One region of the Streptomyces sp. NPDC049541 genome, then DNA from elsewhere that is predicted to be linked to it. Evidence: riboswitches for the same ligand, from Rfam matches in the RefSeq annotation. Region 1 holds a riboswitch; each other region holds the start of a gene.

Region 1 (6,619 bases):
ACCGTGCTCACCGGCATCGGCTTCGGCATCGCCGCGCTCTCCTCGGAACGCCAGCACATACGGCGCGTCCTCGTCCCGCTCTGCGGCCTGCTGCTCGCGATGAGCATGCACGCGATCTGGAACGGCTCCTCGAACTTCGGCGAGTACGGGTTCTTCGCGGTGTACGCGGCCTTCATGGTGCCCGCGTTCGGCCTGCTGACCTGGCTGGTGATCTGGACCCGCCAGCGCGAACTGCGCACCGTGCGCGAGGAACTGCCCGCCTACGCCGTCGCGGGCTGGCTCACCCCCGCGGAGCCCTACGCCCTCGGTTCGATGCGGGCACGCAGGCTGGCCCGCGAACACGCCGCCCAGCACCTCGGCAAGCCCGCCGCACGCGAGGTCGCCCAGTACGAGGCCTACGCGACCTCCCTGGCCTTCCTGCGGCACCGGGGGCGCCGTGGCCGCGCCGGCGCCGACTTCGTCGTCAGGGAACGCGAGTTGCTGCACGAGCTGTGGCGCCGCCGCGAGGTGGCCCGCCCGGCGCTGGACCACGCGGCACGGATGACGGCGCCCCCGGTGCCGGTGGCGGCGCCACCCTGGCCGGTGTACGGGGCGTACGGGTACCCGGCGGTGCCGAATCCCGCGTACAACCCGTACCGGTCGTAGCGCCCGAGGGGGTCAGGCCGACGCTTCCGTCAGGCGGGCGACCTCGGTCTCGGTGAGCGTCAGCTCGCCCACCGCGAGCAGCGCCGGGAGCTGCTCCACCGTCCGCGCGGACGCGATCGGGGCGGCGACCGTCGGCTGGGCCGCGAGCCAGGCCAGAGCCACCGTGGCGACCGGGGCGTCGTGGGCCTGGGCGATCTCGTCGAGGGCGGTCAGGACCCGCTGCCCCCGCTCGGTCTCCAGGTGCTTGGCCGCGCCGCCCGCCCGCGGGCTGTCGACCGTGGCGCCGGGCCGGTACTTGCCGGTGAGGAAGCCGGAGGCCAGGGAGAAGTAGGGGACGGCCGCGAGGCCGTAGCGCCCTGCCAGGTCCTGCAGCTCGCCCTCGTACGTGTCGCGCGAGACCAGGTTGTAGTGCGGCTGCAGGGCCACGTACTTGGCCAGGCCCTCGCGGTCGGAGAACTCCAGGGACGCGCGCAGCCGGTCGGGCGAGATGTTGGACGCGGCGATGTGCCGGACCTTGCCCGCCTTCACCAGCTCGTCGAGCGCGCCGATGATCTCCTCGACCGGCACCTCGGGCTTGTCGAAGTGCGTGTAGTAGAGGTCGATGTAGTCGGTGTCGAGGCGGCGCAGGGAGGCCTCGGCCGCGGCCTTGATGTTGGCGGCGGACAGGCCCTGGAAGTCGGGGTGCTGGCTGACCTTGGTCGCGATGACCACGTCGTCACGGTTGCCGCGCGCCCTGACCCACTTGCCGATGATCGTCTCGGACTCGCCGCCCTGGTTGCCGTCGACCCACGCCGAGTAGGAGTCGGCGGTGTCGACGAAGTTGCCGCCGGCGGCCGTGTAGGCGTCGAGCACGGCGAAGGAGGTGGCCTCGTCGGCGGTCCAGCCGAAGACGTTGCCGCCCAGGGACAGCGGGAAGACCTCGAGGCCGGAGGAGCCGAGCTTGCGCAGAGAAGGGGAAGTCATGCTCTACGTCAACGCACGCCCCGGAGGCCGGTCTTCCGCGGCGGGCGCAAAGATCCCGTAAACAAGCGGATTACGGCACTCCGGGTACGGACGGAGAACGTACGGGTGTCAGGGGTTGAGGCCCTTGCTGCGCAGCCATGCCATCGGGTCGATGCCGGTGGCCTGGCCGTCGGGGTGGACCTCGAGGTGGCAGTGCGGGCCGGTCACGTTGCCGGTGGCGCCGACGCGGCCGATGACGTCACCGGTGCTGACCTTCTGGCCGACGCTCACGCTGATCGACGACTGGTGGCAGAACCACAGCTCCGTACCGTCGTCGAGGGTGAGGATCGTGCGGTAGCCGTACGCACCCGCCCAGCCGGCCTGCGTGATGGTGCCGGAGTGGATGGCCTTGATGAGGGTGCCCGTGGGGGCGGCGAAGTCGAGGCCCGTGTGGTAGCCGGAGGACCACATGGAGCCGGCCTGACCGAAGGTGCCGGTGATCGTGTAGGAGACGACCGGCAGCGTGTACTGCTTGGCCAACTCGGCGAGCTTCGCGTCCGCGGCGGCCTTCTTGGCCGCCGCCTCCGCCTTCTCCTTCGCGGCGGCGGCCTTGGCCGCGGCATCCTTCTCGGCCTTGGCGGCGGCGTCGTCGATCTGCTTCGCGAGGGCCGCCTCGACGGCTGCCTGGCTCTTGCTGTCGATCTGGACCTGCTGCGACGCGGCCTGCGCCATGATCCGGTCGCGCAGCGCCTCACCGGCGCCCTTGGCGCCCTGCGCGGTACCCGCGGAGGTGGTGGCCACATCGCTGAGCGCGGTCGCGGAGCCCTTGGGGGCCTCGGAGCCGCCGCCGAACACATGGCTCACGGAGGCGAGATCGGGCATGGAGATCGACACCGGCGGCTTGCCGGTGTTGGCGCTGGCCATGCCGCCCGCGCCGACGGCGGCTATGACACCGACGCCCAGGACCGTGGAGCTGCGGGCGAGTCCCCCGCCGCGCTGCTTGGCGACGCGGTGCCGGCCGCGGACGGGGGCGATGGAGTCCTCGGTGGGATTCCACTCCTCCCAGGGGCCCTCGTCGGAGCGTCGGCCGGCGAAGCCGAAGGGCTCGGTGCTCGGCACGAACGGGGCTGCCGGGGCAGGCGGGTTGGACGCCACGTGGGCGTGCTCCTTTCCTTCCTTCTCGCCTACCGGGTTAGCTGACGGGTTCGGAGCAGGAAGGTCTCCTACGCGCGTATACCTGCCGTGCTGCCACGGCGGTGTCGGCGCGATTCACCCCAGGGTGGTGGTTCCCCGGTTCCCTTGCGGGATTCGGCGCGTGCGCACGGAGCCGCCTCTTGTGACGGCTGGGACGACCGCGCTGCGTTATCGAACGTTAATAGACCCGGGGTGTCGTTTCCAAGGTGTTCCGCTTGATCATTAACCTTTCCGACCTGGACAGACGGCGCATGAACGGCCGAAAACGGGCGAGTTGACCGCGCCTCAGGAACCTCAGGACCGCCGTACGGCGAGCAGCGCCATGTCGTCCGCCATGGCCTCACCGGCGTATCTGCGCACCTCCCGTGCGAGGGTGGCGAGCAGCGCGGCGGGCTCGTGGAAGGCCCGGCCGGCGAGCCGGTCCGCGGGTTCGAAGAACCGCCCCTGCTCGTCCCGCGCCTCGGACAGCCCGTCGGTGTACAGCAGCAGCGTGGCCCCGCTGCGGAACGCGATCTCCTCCGCGCGGTCGGGCCAGCTCCCGAAGTCGCCCATGCCGAGCGGCAGGGCGGGCTCGCGGGCGTGCAGGGTGTGCACGGCGCCGTCGGGGCACAGCAGCAGCGGGGGCGGGTGGCCGCGGGTGACGATGCGGACGACGCCCTCGCTGTGCGGGAGTTCGGCGAGCACGGCGGTGGTGAACCCCTCGAACAACTCGATGCCCTCGCGCCGCGCCGCCTCGCGCGCCAGCGCCCGGTCCAGCCGCTGCGCGACCGCCTCCAGCGTGGCCTCCTGCTCGGCGGCCTCCCGGAACGCCCCGATGACGACGGCCACGGCGGCCACCGCCCCCATCCCCTTCCCGCGCACGTCGCCCACGACCAGCCGTACGCCGTACGGGCTGTCCTGCACGGCGTACAGGTCGCCGCCGATGGATGCGTCCGCCTGCGCGGCCTCGTACCGTGCCGCGATCGCGAACCCTCCGATCCGCTCGGCGGGTTCGGGCAGCACGGCGCGCTGGGCGGCCTCGGCGATCTCGCGCTGCGAGGCGAGCTCCTCGCGTCCGCGGCGGACGAGGAGGTTGATGAGGACGGCCAGGACGGAGACCGTGGCGATGGTGGCCAGCTCGGTGATCGCCTCCACCTGGAGGAGGATGCCCACCTGGGCGTGGATCGCGCTGACGACGAGGACGGTCGCGAGGCCGGTGAGGACCGTGCCGCGGCGCGAGTAGAGCGGGGCGGCGACCAGGGGTGCGGCGGTGAAGAGGGGGCCCGCCGTGAACCGCGAAGGGGTGAGGTAGTCGTAGAAGGCCCCGCCGACGATCAGCAGTGCCGGGAGCAGCCGCACGAAGGTGCGTGCGTATGAGATCGGCCCCTCCTGCTCCACCCCTCCAGGTTTCCCGGTACGGCGGCACGGGGCGAGCCGGGTGACCCGGCCGGGGGAAACACTCAGGGCCGGAGTCCAGTGACTGGACTCCGGCCCTGAGCCTTGAGTAGCGGGGACAGGATTTGAACCTGCGACCTCTGGGTTATGAGCCCAGCGAGCTACCGAGCTGCTCCACCCCGCGTCGTTGTGTCACCAGCATACGCCATCCGCGGGGCTGTCTGCGCCAGGGTTTACGTCCGCCCCCGTTCACCTGCGTTTTCCGGGGTCCGCGGGGCCTCGGTCAGGCGGCCGGGTTGTCGGCGTGGGTGAGGGTCTCCCAGGAGACGAAGAGGTCGTCGGTGCCGGCCGGGCGGGTCTGCTCGACCAGCTTGTGGGCGGCCGGGACGGGGGTGCCGAGCCGGTTCTCCAGGTGGTTGAGGGCGACCTCCAGGTCGGGGCCCATGTTCCCGACGACCCGGCCGCCGCACAGCCACCGCGGGGGCTTGGCCCCCATCTCGTAGCGGGCGTGGAAGTCGAGGGCCGCCTTCAGCCGGTCCTTGACGTCGCCGTACAGGTCGACGCCCTGGTGCCAGGCGGTCTCGGCGATGTGCGCGGTGGCGGCGAGGGAGTAGCCGACGTGCTTGAAGTTGCGGCAGGTCTCCTGCGCGATGCCGTCCTCGAACTTCGTCTCCTTGAACCAGTACGTCTCCAGCTTCTGCACGGTGTTGGCGTCGGAGCCGGCCGGGGTGAGCGGGATCTTGCCGTCCTTGCGCAGATAGAAGTAGTCGGGCACCAGGCCGCGGAAGCGTTTGAGGGCGGCGTCGAAGGTCTTGTGGTCGTCGGTGAAGACGGCGATCCCGATGGCGGCGTCGGTCATCGCGAGGTCCCAGTTGCCGTTGTAGTCGGGAAGGTTCCTGGTGACCTCGGGGAGGTAGGCGGTGCGCAGCATGGCCGCGAACCGCCGGACGCGGTCGGCGGGCCAGCCGGCACCCGGTGTGTACCGGATGATCTCCGCGGCCCGCGCCCAGGTCGACCCGGCCCAGGAGGACTGCAGGCGGGCGTCCTGCGCCGTGTGCCGCTTCAGCTGCGCCGACCAGGCGTCCATGATCTCCCTGGCCTTCACCGCGTGCTCGTGCTGCCGGGTGACGCTGTAGAGGAGCGCCTGCGTGTAGGCGGCGATGGCGTCCTGCCGCTCCTCCAGACAGCCCTTCGCGCCCTTGCCGCCCCAGGGACAGTTGACGACCGCGGTCGGCTGGGCCGTGTACTTGTACGAGCCGTACTTGCTGTCCCGCATGTCGAGGAACGCCTGCAGCCAGGGCTGCTTGCCCGCGATGACGTTCTTGCGCACGACGTCCAGCTGGGCCTGGCTGACGAGGACACCGGGGTGGGTGAACGGTGCGCCGGGGGGCAGCGCCCTCGCCATGGTGCGGGTGCCCGGGTCGGTGCCGCAGGAGGCGACGAGCGCCGTCAGCAGGAGGACGAGGAGAACTGCCGCCGCACGTCTGGGAACTGACCTCACTGGCACTACCTCCGCGATCGCCTCCGGCCGGTACGGTCAGGGTCGCCCTTCCGGAGGTCGGGCGCAGGATCTGTTGGGCCGATCGGCCGGTGCGGGGTGGTGGTGGGCGGTGCTGGGGGCTGCCGCCCCCAGAGCCCCGCTTGCTCGGCCCTTGAGGGGCGGCCTTGTCCTCGAACGCCGGACGGGCTGAGATGTCAGCCCAACAAATGATCGTTCGGCGCCTTTGCCCGCTCCTCGTACTCCCCCAGTACGACGACCTCGACGCCCCGCCCCGCCAGCAGCCCGCTCCCGTCCGCCCCCGTCACGAAGGTGTCCGGTTCGCGCCAGGCCGTGACCACCCGGCGGACCCCCGCGTCGAGGATCAGCCGGGCGCAGGGCTTGGGGCGGGAGGCGCGGTGGGCGCAGGGTTCCAGGCTGCTGTAGACCGTGGCCGTCGCCAGCCGGGGGTCGGCCGAGTCCAGTTTGGCGAGGGCCGCCTCCTCGGCGTGGACGGCCGGGTCGTCGCCCTCGCGGGAGTGGCCGCGGGCGAGTTCCGTGCCGTCGGCGGCGACGATCACCGCGCCGACGCTGAAGGCGGTGCGCGAGGGCGGGCACAGCGCCGCGAGGTCGCAGGCGAGGGCCAGCCAGTGGCGGTCGGCGGCGGTGGGGAGCGGGCCGGTGCCGGGGGCCGTGGGCTCGTAGCGCATGAGGACCACGTCCTCGATCCGGCGGGTTTCCGTCAGGCGCAGCCGGCCGGGCTGGTAGGCGCCGGGGCCGAAGAGGCGGGGGGCGTCCGGGTCGCCCACGAAGAGGGGGGCCAGGACCAGCTGGAGTTCGTCGGCGAGGCCCTGCTGGAGGAGCTGGGTGTGGATCGTGCCGCCGCCCTCGACCATCAGGCGCCGCACGCCGCGTACCTCGTGCAGGTGCTCCAGGAGGCGGCGCCAGTCGAGGTCGGGGCCGAGCGGGACGACGTCGGCGGCGAGG
Region 2 (6,619 bases), on a different contig from region 1:
CAGACGCAGAAGGAGGGGTACCGATGACCCGACCGTCCGCCCGTTACGTCCTGCCCGAGTTCACCGAGCGCACCAGCTCCGGCACCAAGACGATGGATCCGTACTCCAAGCTGCTGGAGGAGCGGATCGTCTTTCTCGGGACGCCGATCGACGACACCTCGGCGAACGATGTGATGGCCCAGTTCATGCACCTCGAGTACCAGGCCCCGGACCAGGACATCTCGCTCTACATCAACTCCCCCGGCGGCTCGTTCACCGCGATGTCGGCGATCTACGACACCATGCAGTACGTCGGCTGCGACGTGGAGACGATCTGCCTGGGGCAGGCCGGCTCGTCCGCCGCGGTGCTGCTCGGGGCGGGCACGCCGGGCAAGCGGTTCGCGCTGCCGGGCGCGCGCGTGGTGATCCATCAGCCGCTCCTGGCCGAGCCCGTCGAGGGGCAGGCCGGCGATCTGGCCATCCAGGCCGCTGAGTTGGGCCGGATGCGATCCCGGCTGGAGGAGATGCTCGTACGGCACACGGGACGCAGCCCGGAGCAAGTCGCGGCGGACATCGAGCGGGACAAGATCCTGAGCGCCCAAGAAGCCGTGGAATACGGCCTGGTGGACCGGATCATCCCCAGCCGCAAGGCCACCCTCGCCCCGCCCACCGGGCGGTGAGCGGCCGGTGCTCCCACCCGAACTTCCACCGCTGCCCGCCCTCACCCGCGCCGAGGGCGAGTTGATCGACCGTTACCTCGACGTGGTCGACCTGCTCGGCCGCATCAATCCGGCGCAGCACGGCGACACGTACCGCGGGCTGCGGGCCGCGCAGGCGCTGGTGAGCAAGGCGGCCCAGCTGCGCGACGCCCTGGCGCTGATGCACCAGCGGGGCGAGACGGAACTGCACGCCCCGACGCTGGGGCGCGCTCTGCGGGTGCTCGACGGGGAGCGGCGCACCGCCCGGGTCACGGTGCCGCCCGAGTCCGGCAGTTGACGCATGTACGGCCGGTCCGGACCTTCCGTTCTGTCGGCGGAGCGTCCGGACCGGAGGTCAAACGGACCAAAAGAGGTACCCCCATTCGGCGTAGTCGCGGCTCCTTTTTCGCGACCGTCAGGGTTGCGCAAGGCGCCCGCCCCGAGACCGGCTTCTGGTGCTCCGGTGCTGGTCCGAGCCTCCCCGGGGGCCTCAACGCGCCCTCGAACACAGGGGTGTCCACCCGAACGGGTGAGTGGTGAGTAACGACACAAACCCCCGGTTCCATTGGGATTTTCGGACTTGTATGGGTGAAGATCCCTGTCTGACGACAAGCCCCCGCCGCAGCGGCGGGGCGATCCGGGCGGACGCCGAGTCCTGCCGCCGCCCGGATGACCGGTCGACAGGAGTGGATCGGCAGGAGTGGAGGACCCAAGCAAGACGGGTCGCCGGAACGGTCACGCCATGACCGGGTCGAGCAGCCCTTGGGGTGAAGCCGCGTCAGCGGCCGGGCAACTTCGCCAGCCCGAATCCGACAGGTCATCCTTCACAGGCGGCTGACGAAGGGTTGCGCATGACTGCGCTCAATCGTGTCCCGTCGCTGATGGTCCGGGCCGGTACGGCCTCGGCCCTCACCATCGCCGCAGTGGGCGGCTCCATCGTGGTCCCGGGTGTCGCCTCCGACGCCTCGGCAGCCACCATGGCGACGAAGGCACTCCAGATCGCGGCTTCCAAAAAGGGTTCCCCGTACAAGTGGGGCGCCTCGGGGCCGCGCCGGTTCGACTGCTCAGGGCTCACGCTGTACTCGTTCAAGAAGGCGGGCAAGACCCTGCCCCGTACGGCGGCCCAGCAGTACAACAAGACGAAGCACATCTCCGCGAAGAGCCGCAAGGCCGGAGACCTGGTGTTCTTCCACTCGGGCTCCAACGTCTACCACGTCGGCATCTACGCCGGGAAGGGGAAGATCTGGCACGCCCCGAAGACCGGGGACGTCGTCAAGCTGCAGAAGATCTGGACGTCCAGCGTGTGGTACGGCCGGGTCAGCTGACTCTCCCGCGGGGGCGACGGCAACCTGACACGCCGCCGCCCCCGCGGGGCATCAAGCGGCACCGGAGCGCTCCCGGGCGCAGTTGCCGGGCACGGTTGAGCGACTACGGCTCCTGCTGCCCCGCTGCCGTCACCGGCTGGGCCGGTACGGTCCACGGGAGTTCGATGGTGACCGTCTTGCCGCCCTCGCGCGTGGGGCGGACATGCAGTCGGCCACCGCATTCCGCAGCCAGCCAGCGGATGATCACCATCCCCCGGCCGTTGTCCTGCTGCACCGCGGCGGGCAGGCGCTTGGGGAAACGGGGATGGCTGTCGGTGACACCGATGCGGAGCTGCTCGTCACGGTGGAGTTCGATGTCCACCGTGAAGGTGGGTGACTGACCGAAGGTGTGCTGTACCGAGTTGGTGGCGAGTTCGGAGACGACGAGGCGGATGGTCTCGGCGGCCTCCGTGTCCGCCGGCAGTCCCCACTCGGCCAGCGTGGTGACCACGAAGCCGCGGGCCGCGGAGACCGAGGCGGGATCGCTCGGCAGAGTGACGGATGCTTCCAAATGGTCTGCCATGGCGAGGTCGTCCCTTTCCCACGGGACCGGAGTCCGACACGGAGCGGATGGTTCGAGTACGGTCCCGGACTGGTGCTTCGTCGCCAGACTGCCATTACCGCGCCCGTCACGGGTGGCGATCCACCAAGATATGCATATATCTGTCCCTCAAAGCGGTGAACTCTGCGACGGGAGACCGTATTTGGGTGGCACGGAAGGAGTAAGGAGAAGCGCATGCAACACGGTCCCGCGGTGCGCCGCCGGAAACTGGGCGCCGAACTGCGTGCGTTGCGCACGAGCGCGGGGCTCACCAGTGGTGAGGCCGCCCGGCTCGTGGGCTGGCACCAGTCGAAGGTGAGCCGGATCGAGACCGGCGCCAGCGGGGTGAAACCGGCCGATGTGCGGTTACTCCTGGACGCCTACGCCGTGGCGGACGGCCAACTCCGTGAATTGCTCCTGGTGTTGGCGGGCTCCGACGAGGGAGGCGGCCGGCATCACTGGTGGCACGCCTATCGCGGGGTACTGCCGCCGACCTACCGCGATTTCATCAGTCTGGAGTCCCAGGCGAGCGCGATGAGCACGCTGGAGACGTCCGTCGTGCCCGGCCTGCTCCAGACGCCCGCCTATGCACGTGCGGTGACCCGGGCGGCGGTCGGCGGGCTGGACGACGAACGGCTGGACGCCCTGGTCGAGGTGCGGCTGGCCAGGCAGGACGTACTGCGTTCGGATCCGCCGCTGGAGCTGAGCGCGGTACTGGACGAGGCGGTGCTGCGCCGGGAGATCGGCGGCCCCGACGTCATGAAGCAGCAGCTCGAGCGGCTCCTGGAGGCGGCGCGGCTGCCTCAAGTGCGGCTTCAGGTACTGCCGTTCGCTGCCGGGGCACATGTCGGCGTCACTGGACCTTTCGTAATCTTCTCATTTTCGAGCACTTCCGATCTGGACGTGGTTGTTCTCGACCACTTGACGAGTAGCCTCTACCTCGAACGGAAAGAAGACCTCCGGGCCTACACCGAGGCCTTCAACGCCCTTCAGATCCACGCCCTTTCGCCCGAGGACTCGTTGGATTACATCGCCGGGATAGGTGCCGGCGCGTAAGGAGGCACCATGTCAGCACTGCCTCGGAACGTACCTTCCAGTACCGATCTGCATGACGTGCAGTGGCTGCGCAGCAGCTACAGCACGGGTGCGAACAACTGCGTCGAGACGGCACGGCCGCTCTCCGGCCCCTGGGCCGGGCTGCTCGCCGTGCGCGACTCCAAGGACCCGGCCGGGCCCGCCCTGCTCCTCTCCCCCGAGAGCTGGACGGACTTCACGGCCGCATTCAGGTCCTGACCGTCCCGATCGGCCTGGTCAGTTCCGATCAGTTCCACATCGTGCGGCACACGGCCGTGTCACGCCGACTCATGGTCGCGTCTCGCCGATCACACGTACAGCGCGTTCGATCTGCGCCTCGGAGAGGTCCGCGCGGGCGGTCAGCCTGAGCCTTGAGACGCCGTCGGGCACGGAAGGAGGACGGAAGCAGCCCACGGCGAGGCCTGCCGTACGACAGTCGGCCGCCCACTGCACGGCCCCCTCCGGGGACGGAGCCCGCACGGAGACCACCGCGGCGTCCGGTCGTACCGCCTCGTGACCCGCGGCGGTCAGGCGTGCGTGCAGTTCGGCGGCGACGGCACGCGCGCGTGCCGCACGCTCCGGCTCGCGGCGCAGCAGTCGCAGTGCCGCCAGGGCCGCGCCCGCGGCGGCGGGCGCGAGGCCCGTGTCGAAGATGAAGGTGCGGGCCGCGTTGACGAGGTGGTCGATGACCCGGGCGGGGCCGAGGACGACTCCGCCCTGGCTGCCGAGCGACTTGGACAGCGTGGCGGTCACGACCACGTCGTCGGCGCCCGCGAGGCCCGCCGCGTACGGGGCGCCGCGGCCGCCGTCGCCGAGGACGCCGAGGCCGTGCGCGTCGTCGACCAGCAGTCCCGCGCCGCGCTCCCGGCAGACGGCGGCCAGCTCGGCCAGCGGGGCCGCGTCGCCGTCGACCGAGAAGACCGTGTCGGAGACGACGACGGCGGTCGCCGCACTGTCCTCGTGTGTCTGCAGCGCCTTGCGCACCGCCTCCGGGTCGGCGTGTCCGACGACCTGGGTGGTGCCCCGGGCCAGCCGGCAGCCGTCGATGAGGGAGGCGTGGTTGCCCGCGTCGGAGACGATCAGCGAACCGTGCGGGGCCAGCGCGGTGACCGCGGCGAGGTTGGCCGCGTAGCCGGAGGAGAAGACGAGTGCCGCCTCGAAGCCGCAGAAGTCGGCGAGCTCGTGCTCCAGCTCGGTGTGGAGTTCCGTCGTACCGGTGACCAGTCGAGAGCCGGTCGAGCCGCCGCCCCAGGTCCGCGCGGCCTCCGCCGCACCCTCGGCAATGGCCGGATGGTGGGTCAGGCCCAGGTAGTCGTTGCTCGCGAGGTCCAGCAGCGGGGAGTCGGCCGGCCGCGGGCGCAGGGTCCGTACGAGTCCGGCGCGGCGCCGCAGCCGCGCCTGTTCGTCGATCCAGCCGAACGCCATGACTCCTCCGGGGCTTTTGTAGGCAGTGGACAGACACTAGCCGGACCGGTCGCACCCCATGGTGTGGCAATACACACACGACGAAGTGTCCCTGTTGTTCATTCTCTCCTTGGCCGGGAGCGCTTCCGTAAGACAGGATCGGCTCTCATGGACCTGCTGAACACGCTGGTGGACAAGGGGCTTCGGCGCGAGCTGCCGACCCGCGAGGAAGCTCTGGCCGTCCTCGCCACTTCCGACGACGACGTGCTCGATGTGGTGGCCGCGGCCGGAAAGGTGCGCCGGCACTGGTTCGGCCGACGGGTGAAACTCAACTACCTCGTCAACCTGAAGTCCGGACTGTGTCCGGAGGACTGCTCGTACTGCTCCCAGCGGCTCGGTTCCAAGGCCGACATCCTGAAGTACACCTGGATCAAGCCGGACGAGGCCTCGCAGGCCGCGGCGGCCGGTCTTGCGGGTGGCGCCAAGCGGGTGTGCCTGGTGGCGTCCGGGCGCGGGCCGACCGACCGGGACGTGGACCGGGTCGCCGGCACCATCAAGGCGATCAAGGAGCAGAACGAGGGCGTCGAGGTGTGCGCCTGTCTCGGTCTGCTCTCCGAGGGCCAGGCCGAGCGGCTGCGCGAGGCGGGCGCGGACGCCTACAACCACAACCTGAACACGTCCGAGGCGACGTACGGGGACATCACGACCACGCACACGTACGCCGACCGGGTGGACACCGTGAACAAGGCGCACGCGGCCGGTCTGTCCGCCTGCTCCGGTCTGATCGCGGGCATGGGCGAGAGCGACGAGGACCTGGTGGACGTGGTCTTCTCGCTGCGCGAGCTGGACCCGGACTCGGTGCCGGTGAACTTCCTGATCCCGATGGAGGGCACCCCGCTCGCCAAGGAGTGGCACCTCACCCCGCAGCGCTGCCTGCGGATCCTGGCGATGGTGCGGTTCGTGTGCCCGGACGTCGAGGTGCGCATCGCCGGCGGCCGCGAGGTGCATCTGCGCACCATGCAGCCCCTGGCCCTGAACCTGGCCAACTCGATCTTCCTCGGCGACTACCTGACCAGCGAGGGCCAGGCCGGCAAGGCCGACCTGGAGATGATCGCGGACGCCGGCTTCGAGGTGGAGGGCGCCGGCGAGGTGACGCTGCCGGAGCACCGGGTCACGTCGGGCGGCGGCTGTGGTTCGCACGCCGGGGCGGGCTGCGGCTCCCACCAGGACGGCGGGTGCGGTTCGCACGCGGACGGCGGCGTCTGCGGTACGGCTGCCCCGGCGCCCGCGGCCGAGCCCCGCACCGACCTGGTCGCCATGCGCCACCGCGGCGTCGGCACGGACCTCGCGCCCAATGCCTGACCTGCCCGTCTCCGAACTTCTGGAGCTCGACCGGCGGCACGTCTGGCATCCGTACGGGCCCATGCCCGGCCGCGTCGAACCGCTCGTCGTCGAATCGGCGAGCGGGGTACGGCTGCGGCTCGCGGACGGCTCGGGCGAACTGGTCGACGGCATGTCGTCCTGGTGGTCGGCCATCCACGGCTACAACCACCCGGTGC
Region 3 (6,619 bases), on a different contig from region 1:
CGGCGTTCCAGTCAGCCGATCACACCGCTGCACATGTTCGCCGACCGCAATCGCGCCGGCACCTACGGCATCATGCTCAGCCTCGCCGCCGCGATCTTCGGCATGTTCTTCTTCCTCACGCTCTTCGTGCAGAACGTGCTGGGCTTCAGCCCACTGGCCACCGGGTTCGCCTTCCTTCCGGTCAGTGCGGTCATCGCCTTCGGTGCCGGGCTGGCCTCGCGGTTCCTGCCCACCTTCGGCCCCAAGCCGTTCATGGTGGTGGGAGCGATCCTCGCGGCGGCCGGCCTGGCCTGGCTGACCCTGACCGACGTCCACTCCACCTATGCGGGCAGCATTCTCGGCCCGATCCTCGTCTTCAGCCTGGGCATGGGCATGGAGTTCGTCTCGCTCACCCTCATGGCACTGTCGAACGTCTCCGTCGAGGAGACCGGAGCGGCCTCCGGGCTGCTCAACGCCACGCAGCAGGTGGGCGGTTCTCTCGGTCTGTCCATCCTGGTCACCATGTTCGGCACGGCCAGCACCAACGAGGCCCACAAGCAGATCCCGCGCTTCCTGGCGCGGGCCACCCCGGCCGAACGCCTGCGCTTCAAGCACACCGGGCAGCTCCCGAGCCCCTGGTCCGACCACGTGCTCACGTCCGGGATCTCGGCGGCCTTCATCATGGCAGCGATCTTCGCTGTCCTCGCCGCCCTGATCGCCCTGCTCGTCATCCAGGTCCGCCCCTCCGACCTGGAACGGCTCAAGGGCGGGATGGGACCCCCGCCGGGCTGACACTCCTCAGCCGACCGAGACCGTCCACTGATGGCCCGCGAGGTCCACGGCCGTGTACTGGCAACTGTCCCCGGAGTCCCGGCCTCAGAAAAGGAGAGGCGGCTGTTCGCCGGTTGTGCCAGGCTGGCCGGTCGGTTCATGACTGCGCCGTACGTCCACGAGTCCGCCATGGGAGTGTCGGTGACCGCATCTCGTCTGGGTCCGTTGCTCGAGCAGTTCGACTTCGCCTGTGAGCGTCTGGCCGCCAGGCTGACCGGGCCGGTGATGGACAGCGGCGACGGCTCGGAGACCGAGGTCGGCCCCATGACCGACGAGGAGTACCTCTGGGAGCCCGTGGCGGACTGCTGGTCGGTGCGGCGACGGGCGGTCGGGCCCGGGCCTCGCGCCACCCTGCTGGCCGGCGCCGCGGACGGGGACTGGGGACGTGACGCGGCGTCCTACCCGCACCCCTGGCCGCCGCCCTTCACCACCATCGCCTGGCGGCTGAGCCACCTCAGCGAGATGCTCACCCTCCGCGCCGATCACACGGCAGGCACCCACAGCCTCACCCGGGACGACTACCTCGTCAGCGGGGACGTGGCAGCGGCCGTCGCCGCCTTCGACGCCGGTGTCACGTCCTGGCGGGGGGCTCTGCTGAGCAGCGGCGACGCGGCGCTCGACAAGGTCGGCCACTGTACGTATCCGCACGGCAGCGACCCGGAAGACCCTTTCGTCGACATCGTGTGGTGGGTCAACCAGGAAGTCCTGCACCACGGGGCCGAGATCGCCCTGCTGCGCGACCTGTACCGCGCGCGCCGGACCTGACCGGCCGCCACGGGTCACGGCATGGGGATCAGCCCCAGCTGCTGGGCCCTCAGGACCGTGCTGATGCGGTCGCGGGTGCCGAGTTTGCGGTAGATCTTCTCGATGTGCTTGTGGACCGTACGGTCCGAGATGCCGAGCCGTCGGCCGATCGCGGCCGCCGTCAGGGCGTCCGAGAGCAGGAGCAGGACGGTCGTCTCCCGCGGTGTGAGAGGACAGTCCGCGGCCGGTCCGTCGGCGGTGTCCGGGGCGGCCGTCCGCTTCCAGCGCTCCAGGAGCTGCCGTTGCTGCTCGACGGCCGCCAGCAGCGGCTGCAGCTGCCGGGCCACGCGGACGTGATCGTCGGTGAAGTCCGTACCCGAGCGGTAGATCATGCATCCGGTGATCGGCGTCGTCGTCTCGGGCAGCGGTACGGCCAGTACGTGGTCCGCGTCCATGATGTCGCCGATCAGCCGCGCGGTCGGGCTCACGGACCATGCGGCGCCGGCCGCCGCGCGTGCCGTGAGGGGAGTCCGGTCCGGCCCGCCCGCATAGTGGTCCGCGAACGGAAACCCCGCCCGCAGCAGGCCCAGGTCCTCCTCCCCGAGCCTCTCGAACTCGACGGCCACCTCGGAGGGCAGGCCGACCGTGCCCTGGGCCTCGTTCCAGTCGTCGAGCTTGTAGATCAGCGTCTCGCCGCCGCACAGGCCGGGCAGGGCGGACGCCAGCAGCGGCCACAGCCGCTCCGGCTCACGCTCGTTGAGGGCGGCGACGGCCACCGACAGCATGCGTTCGTGGGCCCCGCCCGGCACCTGTGCCACCTCTTCTCCGCTCGTCCGCCGCGTACGCAGTTGTACCCATACCGGCGACGCCGTCCACTGCCCGAGACTGCATGCGAGCACCCTCGAGAAACAACAACATTCTCGGATACTCCAGCACGTCGGCGCCACGGCAGCCGCAGCAGGGGGAGCCCCGGCGCCGGGGGGACGCCTGGACCCCCACGCCGTGCCGGGGCCGCCGGCGCGGGGGACCGGCGGCCCCGGCACGGCTCACTCCGGAACGGGCGGGTTCGTACGCATCGCATCCGAGATCGACTTGACGCCACCGTGCGCGGTGAGGCCCCCGTCCACCGGGATCTCCGCCCCGGTGATGAACGACGACTCGTCGGACAGCAGGAAGACCACGAGCGGTGCGATGTCGTCGACGCTTCCGCTACGGCCGAGGGGGGTCTCGCGGATGGTCGCCTCCCGGAAGGCGGGAGTGGCGGCGGCCGTCATCTCGGTCTCGATATAGCCGGGATGGACGGTGTTCACGCGGATGCCCCGCGGTCCCAGCTCCATGGCGGCGATCTTCGACACCCCGCGCAGGGCCCATTTGCTGGCCGTGTACGCCACCGGGTAGTAGCCGGTGAGCGCGGCGGACGAGCCGACGTTGACGATCGACGAGCCGGGCGGCATCAGCGGGGCCAGGTGCTGGATGCCGAGCAGTGGTCCGGTCGTGTTCACCGCCTGGACCTGCGCGAAGTCCTCGGGTCGCACCTCACCCAGCCGCTCGCGCCGGATGACGCCCGCGTTGTTGACCAGTCCGTGGATCTCGCCGTACGACTCCTTCAACTCGCCGGCCAGCGCCGCCCAGTCGCTCTCGCTGCTGACGTCCAGGCGGCGTACGTCGCCCTCGGGCCGCACGTCGGTGGCGACCACCCGTGCGCCGGCCCGGATCAACGCCTCCGCCTCGGCGGCCCCCTGGCCCCGGGCGGCCCCGGTGACGACCACGACCTTCCCGGCCAGGCGCTGCATGTTCTCGTTGCTCACGGGGCCATCCTTCACCACCGAGGCAGCCTGAGCTCGTACTCCGGGTGGATCCGCCGCAAGTACCCGGTGTCGTCGCGGCTGCGCATCCCCGACGAGCGCCGGGGCCGCCGGCTTCCGTCGGCGGCCCCGTGGTTCATCGCGCTGTCGGTGTCACGCCTCTGCCGGCGTTCCTGATCTCACGCAGGGCGTACGGCGATACGCACCGCGGCTTCGCCTGCGTAGTGGACCGGGTCCTCGCGTATGACGGCGCCCGGGCCAGGCGCGTGAATCATCAAGCCGTTGCCGGTGCAGAGGCCGACATGGCTGAAGTTGTCGTTGAAGAAGATCAGGTCGCCGGGGCGGCTCTCTGACAGGGGAATCACCGTGCCGGCGCCCGCCTGCTCGTACGTGGTCCGTGGCAGGGTGACCCCGGCGGCCCGCCAGGCGGCCTGGGTGAGCCCGGCGTTGTCGTACGACTCCGGCCCGACCGCACCCCACAGACACGGCCTGCCGATCTGTGCACGGGCGAAGTCGATGGCCCTGTCGGCCTTGGTGGCGGTGGGCGTACCGGCGGCGGGCACACCCGTGTCGAGGACGGACGCCTGCACGGTCCAACCCCCGGCCTGGGGTATGCCGGTGTCGGGCATGGACGGCTGGGCGCGCCATTCCTCCACCGCGGGTACGCCGGTGTCCGGCAGGGAAGGCTGCGTGCGCCACTCCTGCGTCGCGGGTGCACCCGTGTCCGGCGCGGAAGGCTGCATGCGCCACGGCTCGACCGCGGGTACGCCCGTGTCGAGGACGGAGGGCTGCATGAGCCGGTCCCCGGCCGGGGGCAGGCCCGTGTCGAGGACGGAGGGCTGCATGCGCCACGCCTCCTCGGCCGCCGGGCGGGTCTGCTGAGCCTGGTCCTGCCAGGGCAGCTGGGCCGGCACGGTCTCAACGGCCGGGCGTGGCGCGGAGGTCTGCCGGGCGGTGTACCGGTACAGCAGCTCGCTGGCCGCCGCGATCTTGCGCTGGTTCCGCTCCTTGGACTTGCGCAGGGAGGTCTGCCTGGACTCGGGGGCCGCCGCGGGCAGCGCGGGGGCGGCCTCCTGGCGGGGCTGCGGGACGGCGGGGAGCGTGGCCGTGGGGCCGGCGGTCAGCTCGGCGACCGGACGGCGGGACTCCGCGGAGGGCAGTTCGGCCACGGGCCGGGCGGTCGCCGCCGGCTCCACGGCGGTGCTGCGGCTGTCCGCCGGGCGCCGGGGCTCGGCCTGGCGAGCCGGCCTGCGGTCGGCCGGCAGCGCCGCGGGAACCGTCGGCCCCAGCGAGGCACGCGCTCCGTCGAACCACCGCCGGGACACCGAGTCCAGTGCCGGATCCGAGCGGCCGCGCTCGCGGGGCGGGGCGGCGGGCGGCCGCGCTCCCAGCAGCTGAGCCCGGGTGAAGTTGTAGTTCCCGGTGTCGGACTCGGCCTGGTCGTAGAGGCTGCTCACGCGCTCCCGGACGGCTTCACGGCTGGGGCCCTCGTCACCGGTGGTCGGTGCGGCGTCGGCGGTCTGCGAGAACAGGGCCACCGAGGTGAGGGCCGCGGTCGCGAGAGCGGAATTGCGCATACCGGGAAGGCCGAAGCCTCCGGTGCGCGATGGTCGATCCGGCGCCATGGGAGCCGTACTCCTTCCGTACTCCGCCTACCGAGTTAGCTGTCGGGTTCGGGCGGTCGGTTCCGGAAGGCATGCCCTACGGCCCCTGCCTGGCGGGCAGTTGGGCCGATTCACCCCGTCGTTCGGTTGGGTCCCCGGTTCCGGCTGCCACGAGGGCGCACCGGATTCGGCGGAGGCCGCGCGTCCCGGCGGGGTTCGCCGGAGGAACTCGTGCGGCCTGGAGCCACGCTAGCCAACTTGTGCGGCTCGTGTGAAGGTTGAAGGCCGGAATGTCCGATACGCTTTTGTGACCTTCGTCGTGACGCGCCGTCAGATCCGTGCGTTGTGCACGGAGTGGATCCGGACGGCAACCGTCCGTCGCGAACGGTCCCCGTCAGGCCCGCGGGCCCTCGCTGCGAGCCTCACGCTCGGCGTTGCGCTTCTTGATGCGCGCCGTCTCCTTGCGGACCTCGGCCTGGGTGGCGCGCTCCTTCTGCAGCCACTCGGGCTGTTCCTGCTTCAAGGCCTCGATCTGCTCGGTGGTGAGCGCCTCGGTGATCCCGCCGCGGGCGAGACCCGCGATGGAGACGCCCAGCTTCGCCGCGACCACCGGACGGGGGTGCGGACCGTTCGCCCGCAGCTCGCGCAGCCACTCGGGCGGCTCGGACTGGAGCCGGTCGAGCTCGGCTCGTGAGACGACACCCTCCCGGAACTCGGCGGGGGTGGCATCGAGGTACACACCCAGCTTCTTCGCCGCGGTCGCGGGCTTCATCGTCTGGGTGCTCTGGTGCGACTTCATGCCGTCCAGGGTATCGAGCATGTTCGAGCCCTCCGACCACGGCCGGTAGCCTGGCCTGGTGACAGGCTCGGAAGAATCCCAGGCGTTCCGGCTTGCGTACGTCCCGGGAGCGACGCCCGCCAAGTGGGTGCGGATCTGGAACGAGCGCCTGCCCGACATCCCGCTCAACCTCCTCGCCGTACCGGCTGCCGAGGCATCCGACGTGCTGCGCGCCGGCGGGGCCGACGCGGGGCTCGTACGGCTGCCGGTCGACCGTACGTTCTTCAGCGCGATCCCCCTCTACACCGAGACGACGGTCGTCGTCGTCCCCAAGGACCATGTGATCACGGCGGCGGACGAGGTGACCGTGGCGGACCTCGCGGACGAGGTCCTCTTCCACCCCCTCGACGACGTCTTCGACTGGGACCGGCCGCCGGGAGAGCCCGCCTTCGAGCGCCCCGCCACCACCGAGGACGCCGTGGAACTGGTCGCTGCGGGCGTCGGCCTCCTGGTCGTCCCCCAGTCCCTGGCCCGTCTGTACCACCGCAAGGACCTCACATACCGGCCGCTGGTGGACGGGCCCGAGTCGAGCGTCGCCCTGGCGTGGCCCGAGGAGGCCACCACGGACCTGGTCGAGGATTTCATCGGAATCGTCCGCGGGCGCACGGTCAACAGCTCCCGCGGGCGTAAGACGGCGACACCGGAAACGAAGGGCAGGGCGGGCGACACGACCGGCGCCCGGCGCAAGTCCGCCGCGGCGAAGGTGACCGGAAAAACGGCTGGGAAGTCGGCGGGGCGCAACCCGAGGACCGGATCCGACGTCTCCAAGGGCGCCAAGCGAAGGAAGCCCCGCCGCCGGGCCTAGCCTCCCACGGGGT

What was found. A riboswitch is a leader RNA that binds a small molecule or an ion and turns the genes downstream of it on or off. The one in region 1 is predicted to bind cyclic di-AMP.
Region 2: another riboswitch for cyclic di-AMP. It lies ahead of ACIBW9_RS07975 (C40 family peptidase); the one in region 1 lies ahead of ACIBW9_RS12320 (M23 family metallopeptidase).
Region 3: another riboswitch for cyclic di-AMP. It lies ahead of ACIBW9_RS09335 (NlpC/P60 family protein); the one in region 1 lies ahead of ACIBW9_RS12320 (M23 family metallopeptidase).

What each region holds. Positions count from the first base shown of each region.
Region 1 is NZ_JBITLY010000003.1:20,052-26,670, forward strand. Features, by position in the region: gene ACIBW9_RS12310 (PrsW family intramembrane metalloprotease) at 1-645, shown strand, start outside; gene ACIBW9_RS12315 (aldo/keto reductase) at 658-1,608, opposite strand; gene ACIBW9_RS12320 (M23 family metallopeptidase) at 1,717-2,742, opposite strand; cyclic di-AMP (ydaO/yuaA leader) riboswitch at 2,754-2,911, opposite strand; gene ACIBW9_RS12325 (PP2C family protein-serine/threonine phosphatase) at 3,076-4,158, opposite strand; tRNA gene ACIBW9_RS12330 (tRNA-Met) at 4,266-4,339, opposite strand; gene ACIBW9_RS12335 (alginate lyase family protein) at 4,439-5,662, opposite strand; gene ACIBW9_RS12340 (dihydrofolate reductase family protein) at 5,851-6,619, opposite strand, start outside.
Region 2 is NZ_JBITLY010000002.1:165,782-172,400, reverse strand. Features, by position in the region: gene ACIBW9_RS07985 (ATP-dependent Clp protease proteolytic subunit) at 24-659, shown strand; gene ACIBW9_RS07980 (hypothetical protein) at 667-975, shown strand; cyclic di-AMP (ydaO/yuaA leader) riboswitch at 1,314-1,525, shown strand; gene ACIBW9_RS07975 (C40 family peptidase) at 1,529-2,002, shown strand; gene ACIBW9_RS07970 (ATP-binding protein) at 2,106-2,564, opposite strand; gene ACIBW9_RS07965 (helix-turn-helix domain-containing protein) at 2,778-3,638, shown strand; gene ACIBW9_RS07960 (DUF397 domain-containing protein) at 3,648-3,875, shown strand; gene ACIBW9_RS07955 (8-amino-7-oxononanoate synthase) at 3,945-5,081, opposite strand; gene bioB (biotin synthase BioB) at 5,229-6,422, shown strand; gene ACIBW9_RS07945 (adenosylmethionine--8-amino-7-oxononanoate transaminase) at 6,415-6,619, shown strand, end outside.
Region 3 is NZ_JBITLY010000002.1:483,829-490,447, forward strand. Features, by position in the region: gene ACIBW9_RS09315 (MFS transporter) at 1-771, shown strand, start outside; gene ACIBW9_RS09320 (DinB family protein) at 940-1,575, shown strand; gene ACIBW9_RS09325 (response regulator transcription factor) at 1,590-2,372, opposite strand; gene ACIBW9_RS09330 (SDR family NAD(P)-dependent oxidoreductase) at 2,601-3,347, opposite strand; gene ACIBW9_RS09335 (NlpC/P60 family protein) at 3,539-4,936, opposite strand; cyclic di-AMP (ydaO/yuaA leader) riboswitch at 4,993-5,166, opposite strand; gene ACIBW9_RS09340 (DUF5997 family protein) at 5,358-5,762, opposite strand; gene ACIBW9_RS09345 (LysR family substrate-binding domain-containing protein) at 5,821-6,606, shown strand.